DNA from 3 places in the Kribbella aluminosa genome. Region 1 is predicted to be linked to each of the others. Evidence: riboswitches for the same ligand, from Rfam matches in the RefSeq annotation. Region 1 holds a riboswitch; each other region holds the start of a gene.
What was found. A riboswitch is a leader RNA that binds a small molecule or an ion and turns the genes downstream of it on or off. The one in region 1 is predicted to bind cobalamin.

Region 1 (3,794 bases):
GGCTGGGGTGCCGCGGTCGGGATCGCCGGGCTGGCGCCGAACATCTGGTTCGCGATCGGGTTCTTCGCGCTGGCCGGCGCCTGCGACATGGTGTCGGTGCTGTTCCGGTCGGTGATCTGGAACCAGACCATCCCGGACGAGATGCGCGGCCGGCTGGCCGGGATCGAGATGCTCGGCTACTCGCTCGGCCCGCTCGGCGGTCAGGCCCGCTCCGGGCTGGTCGCGGACCTGACCGGCGTCCGGACCGCGATCGTCAGCGGCGGGATCCTGTGCGTCGCGGGCGTGGTCGCGACCTCGGTCTGGTTGCGCGAGTTCTGGCGGTACGACGCCCGCACCGACGAACACGCCGTCCGCGAAAGAGAGCTCCGCGCCGCCGGTTGAGGGCATGTCCTAGGCTCAGTTCATCATGCGTACCCTGATCGCCGCCGGGCTGGCCGTCGTACTGCTTGCGGGGTGTGGCGGTCACGGGCAGGAGACCGCGCCTAGCGTGCCGCCGCTGGTCTCGGTGAGCGGGTTCGACACCCCGTCGGCGACGCCCTCGGACACGCCGTCACCGACCGCGTCGGCGACGCCCGCCGACACGGTGTGCCTGCGGATCGACGAGACCCTGGTCCGGACCACGCTGGCCGTGCCGGTCGTGCGAATCCAGCGCGAGAACCCGCCGGCCGAGCTCGACATCCCGGCGTACGACGTCTGTCAGCTGAGCCTCGGCACCACAGCGAACGGACCGGTGCTGCGGATCGGGGTTTCGGTGCTGCAGGCAACGGCGGCGACGCTGGCGGCGGCCCGGAAGGTGTACGCCGCCCACGGGCGCGAGCCCGCCGTGACCGCGAACCTAGGCGAGGGCGGGTACGGGACGAGTACGTTCGTGGTGTTCCTGCTCGACGGCAGGCTGTACAAGATCTCCGGTCCCCGCGCCACGCTCGCGAAGTACGTCGTACTCGGCCAGGAGGTCGCCCGGCAGGCGCCCGGGCTGCCCGCGCCGGCGCTGGAGATCACCCGGCCGGAGTGCGATGCAGGATCGGCCGCGGCCGAGCAGGTGATGGGCGTGCCGGCGACGGCCCGCCGCGACGGTGAGACCCTCGTCGGCGACCCGGTGTGCGGCTGGGTGACAGGCACGAGCGTGCTGTACTCGACGGTCCGCCGGGAGCCGGACGCCAAGGCGCTGATGGCACCGCTCGGCAAGGCCGCGACCTCGCAGTCGATCCCGCTCGGCGACGAGGGGTACATCGACACCGCGACCGGCCGGACGACGATCCGGGTCGGCGACGACAAACTCGTCGACCTGGTCCCGCTGCCGGCCCGCGCGATCAACCCGGACCTGATGACCCAGTTCGCGCTCGCGCTGTCCTCGCTCTACACGCACTGAGACACGCGCTGAGACTCCCGCTGAGACGCCCGACCTGCGACCCGGTCGCGGGTGTTAGGGTGGCCGCGCCGTGGTGTTCGGGAAGCCGGTGTAGTACCGGCGCGGCCCTCGCCACTGTGATCGGGATGTTCGCCGGATGTTCCCCTCGGGGAGACCACTGGCCGCTTGCGGCTGGGAAGGTTCGACCGGCGATCGCGGTATCCCGTCAGCCAGGAGACCGGCCACGGCGCTGACCCGTCCACGAGGTGCTGGAGGAGCGGTCCGCCATGGCCGTAGTACGTGTGCTTGCTGTTGCCCTGTCGCTTTCGCTGCTGGCCGGTTGTGCACCGTCTGCCGCCGAGAGCCCGGGCGCGACCACTGTGAAGAACTGCGGGATCGACGTGTCCGTCGACGGCCCGCCGAAGCGGGTGTTCGCGGCGTATCAGCCGGCGATCGAGCTGGCCCACGCGCTGGGCATCTCGGACCGCCTGGTCGGTACGGCGTACCTCGACTCCCAGGTGCTGCCGGAGTACACCGCCGCGCAGTCGAAGGCGAAGTACTTCAAGAACCTGCCGAGCCGCGAGGAGCTGCTCAGCCTGAATCCGGACTTCGTGCTGTCCGGGTTCAACGACGTGTTCAGCGCGGCCGGGAGCGACGCCAGCTTCGGCAGCCGGAAGGGTCTCGCGGACCTCGGGGTGCAGACCTGGATCTTCAGCCCGCTGTGCCCGACCGCTGACGGCAAGGGCGACGAGGCGATCGACCCGGCGACGGTTTCGATGGACAACGTGTACGCCGACCTGCGCGACCTCGGCCGGTTGTTCGGCGTCGAGGACCGCGCCGCGCAGGTGATCGCCGACCAGAAGCGCCGGATCGCCGCGGTCTCCGACGCGGTGAAGGACGCGCCGCGGCCGACCGTGGCGATCATCCGCCCGGGGCTGGAGGGCGGCGGGATGACGGTGTCCGGCGGCCCGGACTTCGGCACCGTGCTGATCCGGCAGGCGGGCGGCGTGAACGCGTTCGCGGACCTGACCTCGAAGCGGAACGTGAAGATCAGCGTCGAGGAGTTCATCAAGCGGGACCCCGACTACGTGCTGATCAGCGGTTGCTGTGACGCCTCGCTGACACCCGCGGCCTCGCAGCCGGACGTGAACAAGATCCTCGCCAATCCGGCGTTCGCCAATCTGAAGGCGGTGCGTTCCAAGCACGTCGTCCCGTGGCTGTTCGCCAACCACTCGGCCGGCGTCCGCGGCGCCTACACGACGGAGAACCTCGGCCACATCCTGCACCCCGATCTAGGGCGTGTCTGGTGACACGCCCTGTCAAGTGAAGCGGGCCGCCGGCCTGGTCGCAGTACTGGCGGTCGTCGTCGTGTTGTCCCTGTGCGTCGGCGACCGCTGGATCGGGCCGGGGGAGGTGTACCGGGCGCTGACGGACTTCACCGGCAGCGACAGCGACCGCGTGGTCCGGTACCTGCGGTTGCCGCGGACCGTCGCGGGTCTGCTGGTCGGCGCCGCGCTCGGGCTGTCCGGAGCGGTCATGCAGGGCGTCACCCGGAATCCGCTGGCCGACCCCGGGATCCTCGGCGTGAGCGCCGGCGCCGCGGTGGCGGTCGTCGCGGCGATCGGGCTGTTCGGCATCCACAGCCTCAGCGGGTACGTCTGGTTCGCGATGGGCGGGGCGCTGGTGGCCACGGTGGCCGTCTACCTGGTCGGCGCGGTCGGCGGTACGACGCCGGTGAAGCTCGCGCTGGCCGGTGCGGCGATCTCCGCGCTGCTCGGCTCGGTCACGTCGGCGGCGACGCTGCTGGACCTGTCGACGCTGAACGAGTACCGCTTCTGGGTGGTGGGGTCGTTGTCGCTGGCCGACCACGGGATCGTCGCCCAGGCCGTGCCGTTCGTTGCTTTTGGCATCGTTCTTGCCCTGGTGCTGGGGCGGTCGCTGAACCAGCTCGCGCTGGGCGACGACCTGGCCCAGGCGCTCGGTACCCGGGTGCTGCTGATCCGCGTACTGGCCGGCCTCGCGGTCGTGGTGCTGGCCGGTACGGCGACCGCGATCGCGGGACCGATCGGCTTCCTCGGGCTCGCCGTACCGCAGGTCGCGCGGTTGGTCGTCGGCCCGGACCAGCGCCGGATCCTGCCGTGGTCGATGCTGCTCGCGCCCGTCGTACTGCTGCTCGCCGACATCGTCGGACGGGTGGTCGCGCGGCCGGCCGAGCTGCAGGTCGGGATCGTCACCGCGCTGATCGGCGCCCCGCTGTTCATCGCCCTGGTCCGGCGCCGGCGAACGGCCGCGCTGTGAGGACGGGCGTGGTGGCGTCGGTGCTGACCGTCGTCGTGGGGGCGTACGCCCTGACTCGCGGTGACTACACGCTGTCGATCGCCGAGGTGCTGCGGACCTTGTCCGGGCAGGGCACCTTGATCACGTACGACGTGGTGGTGAACAACCG
Region 2 (3,794 bases), 2.5 Mb from region 1:
TTCGACACCGCCGACACCTACGCGAACACCAAGGCCGAGTCGGTGCTCGGCGAGGCGCTGGCCGGCGAGCGCCGCGAGTCGCTGGAGATCTTCACCAAGGTGTACTGGCCGACCGGTCCGGGCGGGCCGAACGACACCGGCCTGTCCCGCAAGCACATCCTCGAGTCCGTCAACGGCTCGCTGAAGCGGCTCGGCACCGACTACGTCGACCTCTACCAGGCGCACCGGTACGACACCGAGACGCCGCTCGAGGAGACGATGGAGGCGTTCGCCGACGTCGTCCGGCAGGGCAAGGCGCTGTACATCGGTGTCTCGGAGTGGACCGCGGAGCAGCTCCAGGAGGGCCACCGGCTGGCCCGCGAGCTGCGGATCCCGTTCGTCTCGAACCAGCCGCAGTACAGCATGCTCTGGCGGGTCATCGAGGGCGAGGTGGTCCCGGCGTCCGAGGAGCTCGGGATCAGCCAGGTGGTGTTCTCGCCGATCGCGCAGGGGGTGCTCACCGGCAAGTACCTGCCCGGTCAGCAGCCGCCCGAGGGCTCCCGGGCCACCGACGCGAACGGGTCGAACTTCATCAAGCGGTTCCTCACCGACGACGTACTGACCCGGGTCCAGGAGCTGAAGCCGCTGGCGGCCGAGGTCGGCCTGTCGCTGTCGCAGCTGGCGATCGCCTGGGTACTGCAGAACCCGAACGTCGCCTCGGCGATCATCGGCGCCTCCCGGCCCGAGCAGGTCACCGAGAACGTCAAGGCCTCCGGCGTGACGCTGGACGAGGGTCTGCTGAAGCGGATCGACGAGGTGCTCGGCCACATCGTCGAGAAGGATCCGGCGAAGACCGCGCAGAACTCCCCGCAGAAGCGGCCGAACTCGTGAGCTGGAGCTGGCGGTTCGAGACCGCGACCGGTGCGCTGGTCGACCCGGGTGAGGTCGGCGGCGCGGAGTTCTCGGCCCAGGGCGACGCCGAGAGCTGGCTGGGCGAGACCTGGCGGGACCTGGCCGACCGCGGCGTCGCTCAGGTGTTCCTGCTGGAGGACAGCCGCGAGGTGTACGGGCCGATGAGTTTGTCGTCCGCCGAATGAGCACAGAGTAGAGTTTCGGTCGAACCACACGCCTGCGTCACAGGGAAGCCGGTCGAAGTCCGGCGCTGACCCGCAACCGTAGGCCACCGATCTCGGTGGCGAGCCGGAACACTGTGACGCAGGCGGTCAGGCTCAACTACCCGCCGTGGTCCGCGGGTGGAGCCCTACCCTGCCGGTGCAGGCGGGACCTCCTCCACCGGGCTGCGGCCCGACCGAGGACTCATCATGACTGCACATCGCCGGACCGTACGACTGGTCCTCAGCCTGCTGGCGGGTCTCCTGCTTGCTGGGGCCGTTGCAACTTCAGCAAGGGCCGAGGACGGCTACCGCTTCTGGGGCTACTACCAGTGGAGCAACGGCCAGTGGGCCTTCGCACAGAAGGGGCCGGACGCCGTCGTGCCGGCCGACGGGTCGGTGGAGGGCTGGCGGTTCGCCCTCGGCGGCGCCAAGCCGCGGGTACCGCGGGCCTCGGGTGACTTCGCCGCCGTCTGCGGCAAGACCCCGGCAGAGACCGGCAAGACGCGCGTGGCCCTGGTCGTCGATCCTGGTACGCCGGAGGACGCCGTCTCCGGTGAGACCCCGGGCCTGGCCACCGGGACCTGTGTGGTGACCGCCACGACCTCGACCGGCGCGCAGATCCTGGCCGCGGCCGGACCCGACCGGATCGAGAAGGGCCTCACCTGCGGTATCAGCGGGTACCCGGCGAAGGGCTGCGGGGACCAGGTGAAGAACATCAAGGTCCCGGCCACCGACACCCCGGTGACGCTGGAGATCAAGTCCGCCGTGGGCTCGGCGGCCCCCTGCCCCTGCCGCGTCGACCTCCGGCAGCAACAGCGGTACGCCGTGGACGGGCATCATCATCGCGATCGTCGTGGTCGTGCTCCTGGCCGGCGGCGGGCTGTTCATCAACCGTCGGCGTACCGCAGCCAAGTAGATGCGCGCCGTCCACCACCTCACGCTCCCCCGGGCACTCCACCCGGGGGCTTGGTGGTTGTGGGCGCTGTGCATGGCTGTAGCGGCCAGCAGGACGCGTAACCCGGTTCTGCTGGTTCTTATCCTCGCCGTCACCGGTTTTGTCGTGGCTGCGCGTCGCAGCGATGCACCATGGGCGCACAGCTTCACTGCGTTCCTCAAGCTGGGGCTGCTGGTGATTGCGGTCCGTGTGGTCCTGCAGGCGTTGCTGTCGACCCGCTCTCAGGGCAACACGGTGCTGTTCACGCTGCCGCAGGTCCCGTTGCCTGGCTGGGCTGCCGGGGTCAAGCTCGGCGGTCAAGTGACGGCAGAGGCACTGATAACCGCTCTGTACGACGGCGGGCAACTGGCCGTGATGCTGTGCTGCGTCGGAGCGGCCAACGCCCTGGCCAGTCCACGGCGGTTGCTGAAGTCGTTGCCGGGGGCCCTGTACGAGATGGGCGTCGCCTGTGTCGTGGCACTGACCTTCGCACCGCAGCTCGTGACGGACGGCCGCCGTATCCGCAGTGCACGCCGACTGCGCGGCCGTACGCGTGCCTCCTTCCGTACGACGGCCATGCCGGTGCTGGAAGGTGCCCTCGACCGGTCGGTGGAGCTGGCGGCTGCGATGGACTCCCGCGGGTACGGGCGTACGGCGCAGGCTCCTCGTAGTCAGCGTCGGCTCACAGCGTTATGCGTGTTGCTGGGCCTGCTAGGGATCCTGCTCGGTGTCTACGCGTTGCTGACCGACTCCATGGCGTTTCCACTCGCAGCCGGCGCGCTCGTGGTCGGCGTACTCCTCGCGGTCGCGGCCATGGCCGTAGGGCGCCAACGGGTCAGCAGGACGCGGTACCGGCCAGACCCGTGGGCCCTGCCCGAGTGGCTGGTCGTGGCGGCCGGTGCGGTCGCTGCAGGAGCGATGGTGACCGCAGCGGTCCGCGGTGTGGACGGCCTGCTGCTGGCGGGGCCGTTGGTGGTCCCACCGGTCCCGGTGCTGCCAGCCGTCGGCGTACTGATCGGACTGGCGCCCGCCCTCACTGCGCCACCGTTGAAGAAGGACGCGGCATGATCGAGTTCGACCAGGTGACCGTGACGTACGACGGTGCGCGCCAGCCGGCCCTGCGGGACGTGAGCTTCACGGTGCCGGAGGGTGAGCTGGCGCTGGTGATCGGCCGCACCGGGTCCGGCAAGTCCACGTTGCTGCGGGCAATCAACGGGCTGGTGCCGCACTTCACCGGCGGCACGCTCGCCGGGCGGGTGCTGGTCGGTGGGCGGGACACCCGCGAGTACCGGCCGCGGGACCTTGCGGACGTGGTCGGGATGGTCGGGCAGGACCCGATGGCCGGGTTCGTCACCGACACGGTCGAGGACGAGCTGGCGTACAGCATGGAGTCGCTGGGCGTGGCGCCGGACGTGATGCGCCGTCGTGTCGAGGAGACACTCGACCTGCTGGGGCTGGCCGACGTACGCGACCGGGCACTCACGTCGTTGTCGGGAGGTCAGCGGCAACGGACAGCTATCGGTGCCGCCCTCACGTCGCATCCCGCCGTACTGGTGCTGGACGAGCCCACGTCAGCGCTGGACCCGCAGGCGGCCGAGGAGGTGCTGGCTGCGCTCCAGCGGCTCGTACACGACCTGGGCGCCACCGTCGTGATGGCCGAGCACCGGCTGGAGCGGGTGATCCAGTACGCCGACCGTGTGATCGAAGTACCTGGTGGGGCTGCTGCAGTGTCTACCGGTCTGCCCGCGGAGCGCATGGTGAGCGCA
Region 3 (3,794 bases), 1.5 Mb from region 1:
CGATCCTGGACAAGGTGGACCGGCTGCTCTACATCGCCAACCACCGGTTCCGGATCGGTACGCCGGACGAGGTGCTGACCACCGAAGTACTGAGTGAGCTGTACGACGCACCGGTCGAGGTCATCCGGCACAACGGGCGGATCCTGGTCGCGGGCGTGCCGGACCACGACCCGTACCACCATCCCGAACAGGCCGGTGCGCGATGATCGCCCTGGACAGCATCTGGTCGCAGATCTTCAACTTCTCCGGGTACGGGGAACTGCTGCCGTTGCTGAGGAACTCGATCATCGCGTGCGTCGTGCTCGGCGTCGTCGGCGGGCTGATCGGGGTGTTCGTGATGATGCGCGACATGGCGTTCGCGGTGCACGGCGTCAGCGAGCTGTCGTTCGCCGGCGCGGCGGCCGGGCTGCTGTTCGGCGTCAGCGTCGTCACCGGGGCGCTCGTCGGATCGCTGGTCGCGGCGCTGCTGATCGGCGTACTGGGTGCTCGTGCGCGGGACCGCAACTCGGTCACCGCGGTGCTGATGCCGTTTGGCCTCGGGCTCGGCATCCTGTGCCTCGGCCTGTACCACGGGCGCGCGGCGAACAAGTTCGGCCTGCTCACCGGGCAGATCGTGGCGATCGACGACCCGCAGATCAAGTCGCTGATCGCGATCTCCGTCGTGGTCGCCGTCGGACTGGTCCTGGTCTGGAGACCGTTGCTCTTCGCAAGCACCGACGCCGACGTCGCCGCCGCGCGCGGTGTCCCGGTCGGCGTACTGTCGATCGTCTTCATGATCCTGCTCGGCCTCGCGGTCGCGGTCTCGGTACAGATCGTCGGAGCGCTGCTCGTCCTCTCGCTCCTCGTCACCCCGGCCGCCGCAGCCCTCCGGGTCTCGTCGTCACCGGTCGTCGTCCCGCTGCTCAGCATCGCGTTCGCCGTCACCGCGTCCGTGGGCGGAATCCTCCTGTCCGCAGGCAGTTCGGTGCCGATCAGCCCGTACATCACCACGATCTCGTTCACCATCTACGTCTTGTGCCGCCTGGCGCCCTCTAAGCTGGCTCGGTGAATCATCGGTCCGATCTGTCGGCGTTGCTCCGGAGCGGGCGCGGCACGGAGTTGCTGCTGTACGGGATGACGCCGCCCCGGCAGTCGATCGCCCCGGACGCGCTCGAACGCTTCACCGCGGTGACGCGGACCCGGCTCGAGCAGCTCGACATCGATGCGCTGATCCTCTACGACATCGACGACGAGGCACAGCGGACGCCGGACGAGCGGCCGTTCCCGTTCAGCCCGACGATGGACCCGGCGGACTTCCTGGCCGACCACCTGTCCTGGTGGGACCGGCCGACGATCGTGTACCGCTCGGTCGGCAAGTACAGCGAGGCCGAGCTGGACTCGTGGGTACGGCGTCCCTCGGACCAGCTCGGCACGGTGATGGTCGGCGCACCGACGAGCTCCGCCGACGTACGAACGACGCTGCCCGCCGCGTACGACCTGTGGCAGCGGTCCGGGTCGGCGCTGCCGCTCGGCGGTGTGACGATCCCCGAGCGGCACTCGTCCCGCCAGGACGAGCACCACCGGCTGCTCCGGAAGCAGCACAGTGGATGCTCGTTCTTCGTCACCCAGGTCATCTACGACGTCAGCGCCGCGATGGACCTGGCCTCCGACTACCTGTACCTCTGCCGCGAACGGAACGTCGAGCCGGTCCCGATCGTGTTCACGCTCTCGATCTGCGGCTCGGTGAAGACCCTGGAGTTCCTCGCCTGGCTCGGCGTCCGCGTCCCCCGCTGGCTCCGCAACGAACTCGTCCACGCCACCGACCCGGTCGCCGACTCGTACGCCCACTGCGTCACGATCGCCCGCACCCTCTCGACGTACTGCCGCGACCGCGACCTCCCCTTCGGCTTCAACGTCGAAAGCGTCTCCACCCGCCGGATCGAGAACGACGCAAGCATCAACCTGGTCAAGGAACTCCGCACGTTCGTCGGCTGAGCGGTTCGGTCGCTGAGCGGTTCGGTTGACGTGCCGGGGCGGGATCCGTACGCTCCCAGACAGTGACGGCGCAAGGAAGCCGATGGGAATTCGGCACGGTCGCGCCACTGTGAGCCGGTCGCCTTCGGGTGCCGGCGAGTCAGATACTTCGCCGTCGCGACGCTCCACTGGTAGCGGGACGCAGGATCCCCTGAAGGAGGCTTCACGTGAGTAATCTGTCTGCCCAGACGACTGTACCGACGACCACGTCGACCACGATCGTTCTTCCGGTGTCGAAGGCCGTGCTCTGGCTGGTCGGTACCGCGGTCCTGGCGCTCCTGGCGTACTACTTCATCGGCGTCGACCAGGGTGCGTACTCGATCTTCGGCAAGGACATGCACATCCACGAGTTCGTGCACGACGCGCGGCACTTCCTCGGCTTTCCCTGCCACTGACTGCCACTGATATGGAACGGCAACTGATCCTCCGCGGCCTGCTGGCCGGCGGAGCCGGTGGCCTGGTCGCGTTCGTGTTCGCGCGGATCTTCGCCGAGCCGCAGATCCAGGCCGCGATCGACTACGAGAGCGGCCGGTCCGCCGCCCAGCAGACCCTGGACAAGGCGGCCGGACTGCCGGTCGAGGCGGCCGAGCCGGACCTGTTCAGCCGGACGCTGCAGGCGAACGTCGGAATCGGCCTCGGCATGATCCTGTTCGGGATCGCGATGGGCGCGCTGTTCGCGGTCGCGTACACGATCTGCCTCGGCCGGGTCGGCAAGCTCCGGCCGCGGACGCTGGCGATGCTGGTCGCGGTCGGCGGTTTCCTCGGGATCTACTTCGTACCGTTCCTGAAGTACCCGGCGAACCCGCCGGCGATCGGCCACGAGGAGACCATCCACGACCGCGGCAACCTCTACCTGCTGATGGTGTTCTGCTCGCTGGTCCTCCTGGTCGGTGCCGTTGCCCTGGGCAAGCGCCTGACGCCGCGCCTCGGCAACTGGAACGCGACTCTGCTGGCGATTGCGGCGTACGTCGTGGTGATCGGTGTCCTGATGGCCGTCCTGCCGTCGCTCGGGCAGCTCGCGGCCAACGTGCAGGAGTACGGCCGGCACGCGACGGAGACCCCGCTGCCGCTGACCGACGACAAGGGCACGATCGTGTACCCGGGCTTCGACGCGGACCGGCTGTACGCGTTCCGGTTGTACTCCGTCGGCGCGCAGGTCCTGCTCTGGGGCGTGATCGGCCTGGTGTTCGGCCTACTCGCCGACCGCCTGCTCCGGCCGCGGACGGCCACCCCGGTGGCGAGTACGGTGTGACACTCCTCGACCGGATCGCCGGCCTGGGACCGTTCTTCGGAGTCGCGCAACACACCGACCCGTCGCCGGAGCCGCCCTGGCGCCGCATGTCCGAGATCGTGGACGATCCGTCGGTCCTGGAGGACCGCGTCGCCCAGACGCGGGCCTACCTGGGCGCGGTGAGCGGCCAGGAAACCGAGGCGATCGAAGTACGCGTGGCCGCATCGGTAACCCACCTCGGCCTGGTCGCCCGCCTGATCTCACCGGCGCTGGCATCCGCCGTACTGGAGCGCCGCGTCCCGATCCTCGCCCTCGACCAGCTCCACTGGCAGCCGATCCTCGGCGGAGCGTTCCCGCTCTCCTTGCCGCCGATCCCTCCAGCTGGTGGAGATCTGTACCGGGAACTCTTCGACGGCCCCATCCCCGCGATCGCGCAAGCCTTCCAGCTCTCGGACCACATCCTCACCGGCAACGTGGCCTCAGCCGTCAACGGCGCAGCCACCGCCATGGCGAACGCCGACCCGACCCTCGCCGACCCCGCCCGTACCCT

Region 2: another riboswitch for cobalamin. It lies ahead of JOF29_RS38935 (SCO2322 family protein); the one in region 1 lies ahead of JOF29_RS27100 (ABC transporter substrate-binding protein).
Region 3: another riboswitch for cobalamin. It lies ahead of JOF29_RS34090 (CbtB domain-containing protein); the one in region 1 lies ahead of JOF29_RS27100 (ABC transporter substrate-binding protein).

What each region holds. Positions count from the first base shown of each region.
Region 1 is NZ_JAGINT010000002.1:1,192,769-1,196,562, forward strand. It holds gene JOF29_RS27090 (MFS transporter) at 1-381, shown strand, start outside; gene JOF29_RS27095 (hypothetical protein) at 407-1,369, shown strand; cobalamin riboswitch at 1,424-1,609, shown strand; gene JOF29_RS27100 (ABC transporter substrate-binding protein) at 1,636-2,658, shown strand; gene JOF29_RS27105 (FecCD family ABC transporter permease) at 2,672-3,646, shown strand; gene JOF29_RS27110 (FecCD family ABC transporter permease) at 3,658-3,794, shown strand, end outside.
Region 2 is NZ_JAGINT010000002.1:3,724,973-3,728,766, reverse strand. It holds gene JOF29_RS38945 (aldo/keto reductase family protein) at 1-870, shown strand, start outside; gene JOF29_RS38940 (hypothetical protein) at 867-1,076, shown strand; cobalamin riboswitch at 1,076-1,198, shown strand; gene JOF29_RS38935 (SCO2322 family protein) at 1,302-2,111, shown strand; gene JOF29_RS38930 (energy-coupling factor transporter transmembrane component T) at 2,011-3,096, shown strand; gene JOF29_RS38925 (ABC transporter ATP-binding protein) at 3,093-3,794, shown strand, end outside.
Region 3 is NZ_JAGINT010000002.1:2,669,140-2,672,933, forward strand. It holds gene JOF29_RS34075 (metal ABC transporter ATP-binding protein) at 1-206, shown strand, start outside; gene JOF29_RS34080 (metal ABC transporter permease) at 203-1,048, shown strand; gene JOF29_RS34085 (methylenetetrahydrofolate reductase) at 1,045-1,974, shown strand; cobalamin riboswitch at 1,998-2,143, shown strand; gene JOF29_RS34090 (CbtB domain-containing protein) at 2,181-2,408, shown strand; gene JOF29_RS34095 (CbtA family protein) at 2,420-3,265, shown strand; gene JOF29_RS45695 ((2Fe-2S)-binding protein) at 3,262-3,794, shown strand, end outside.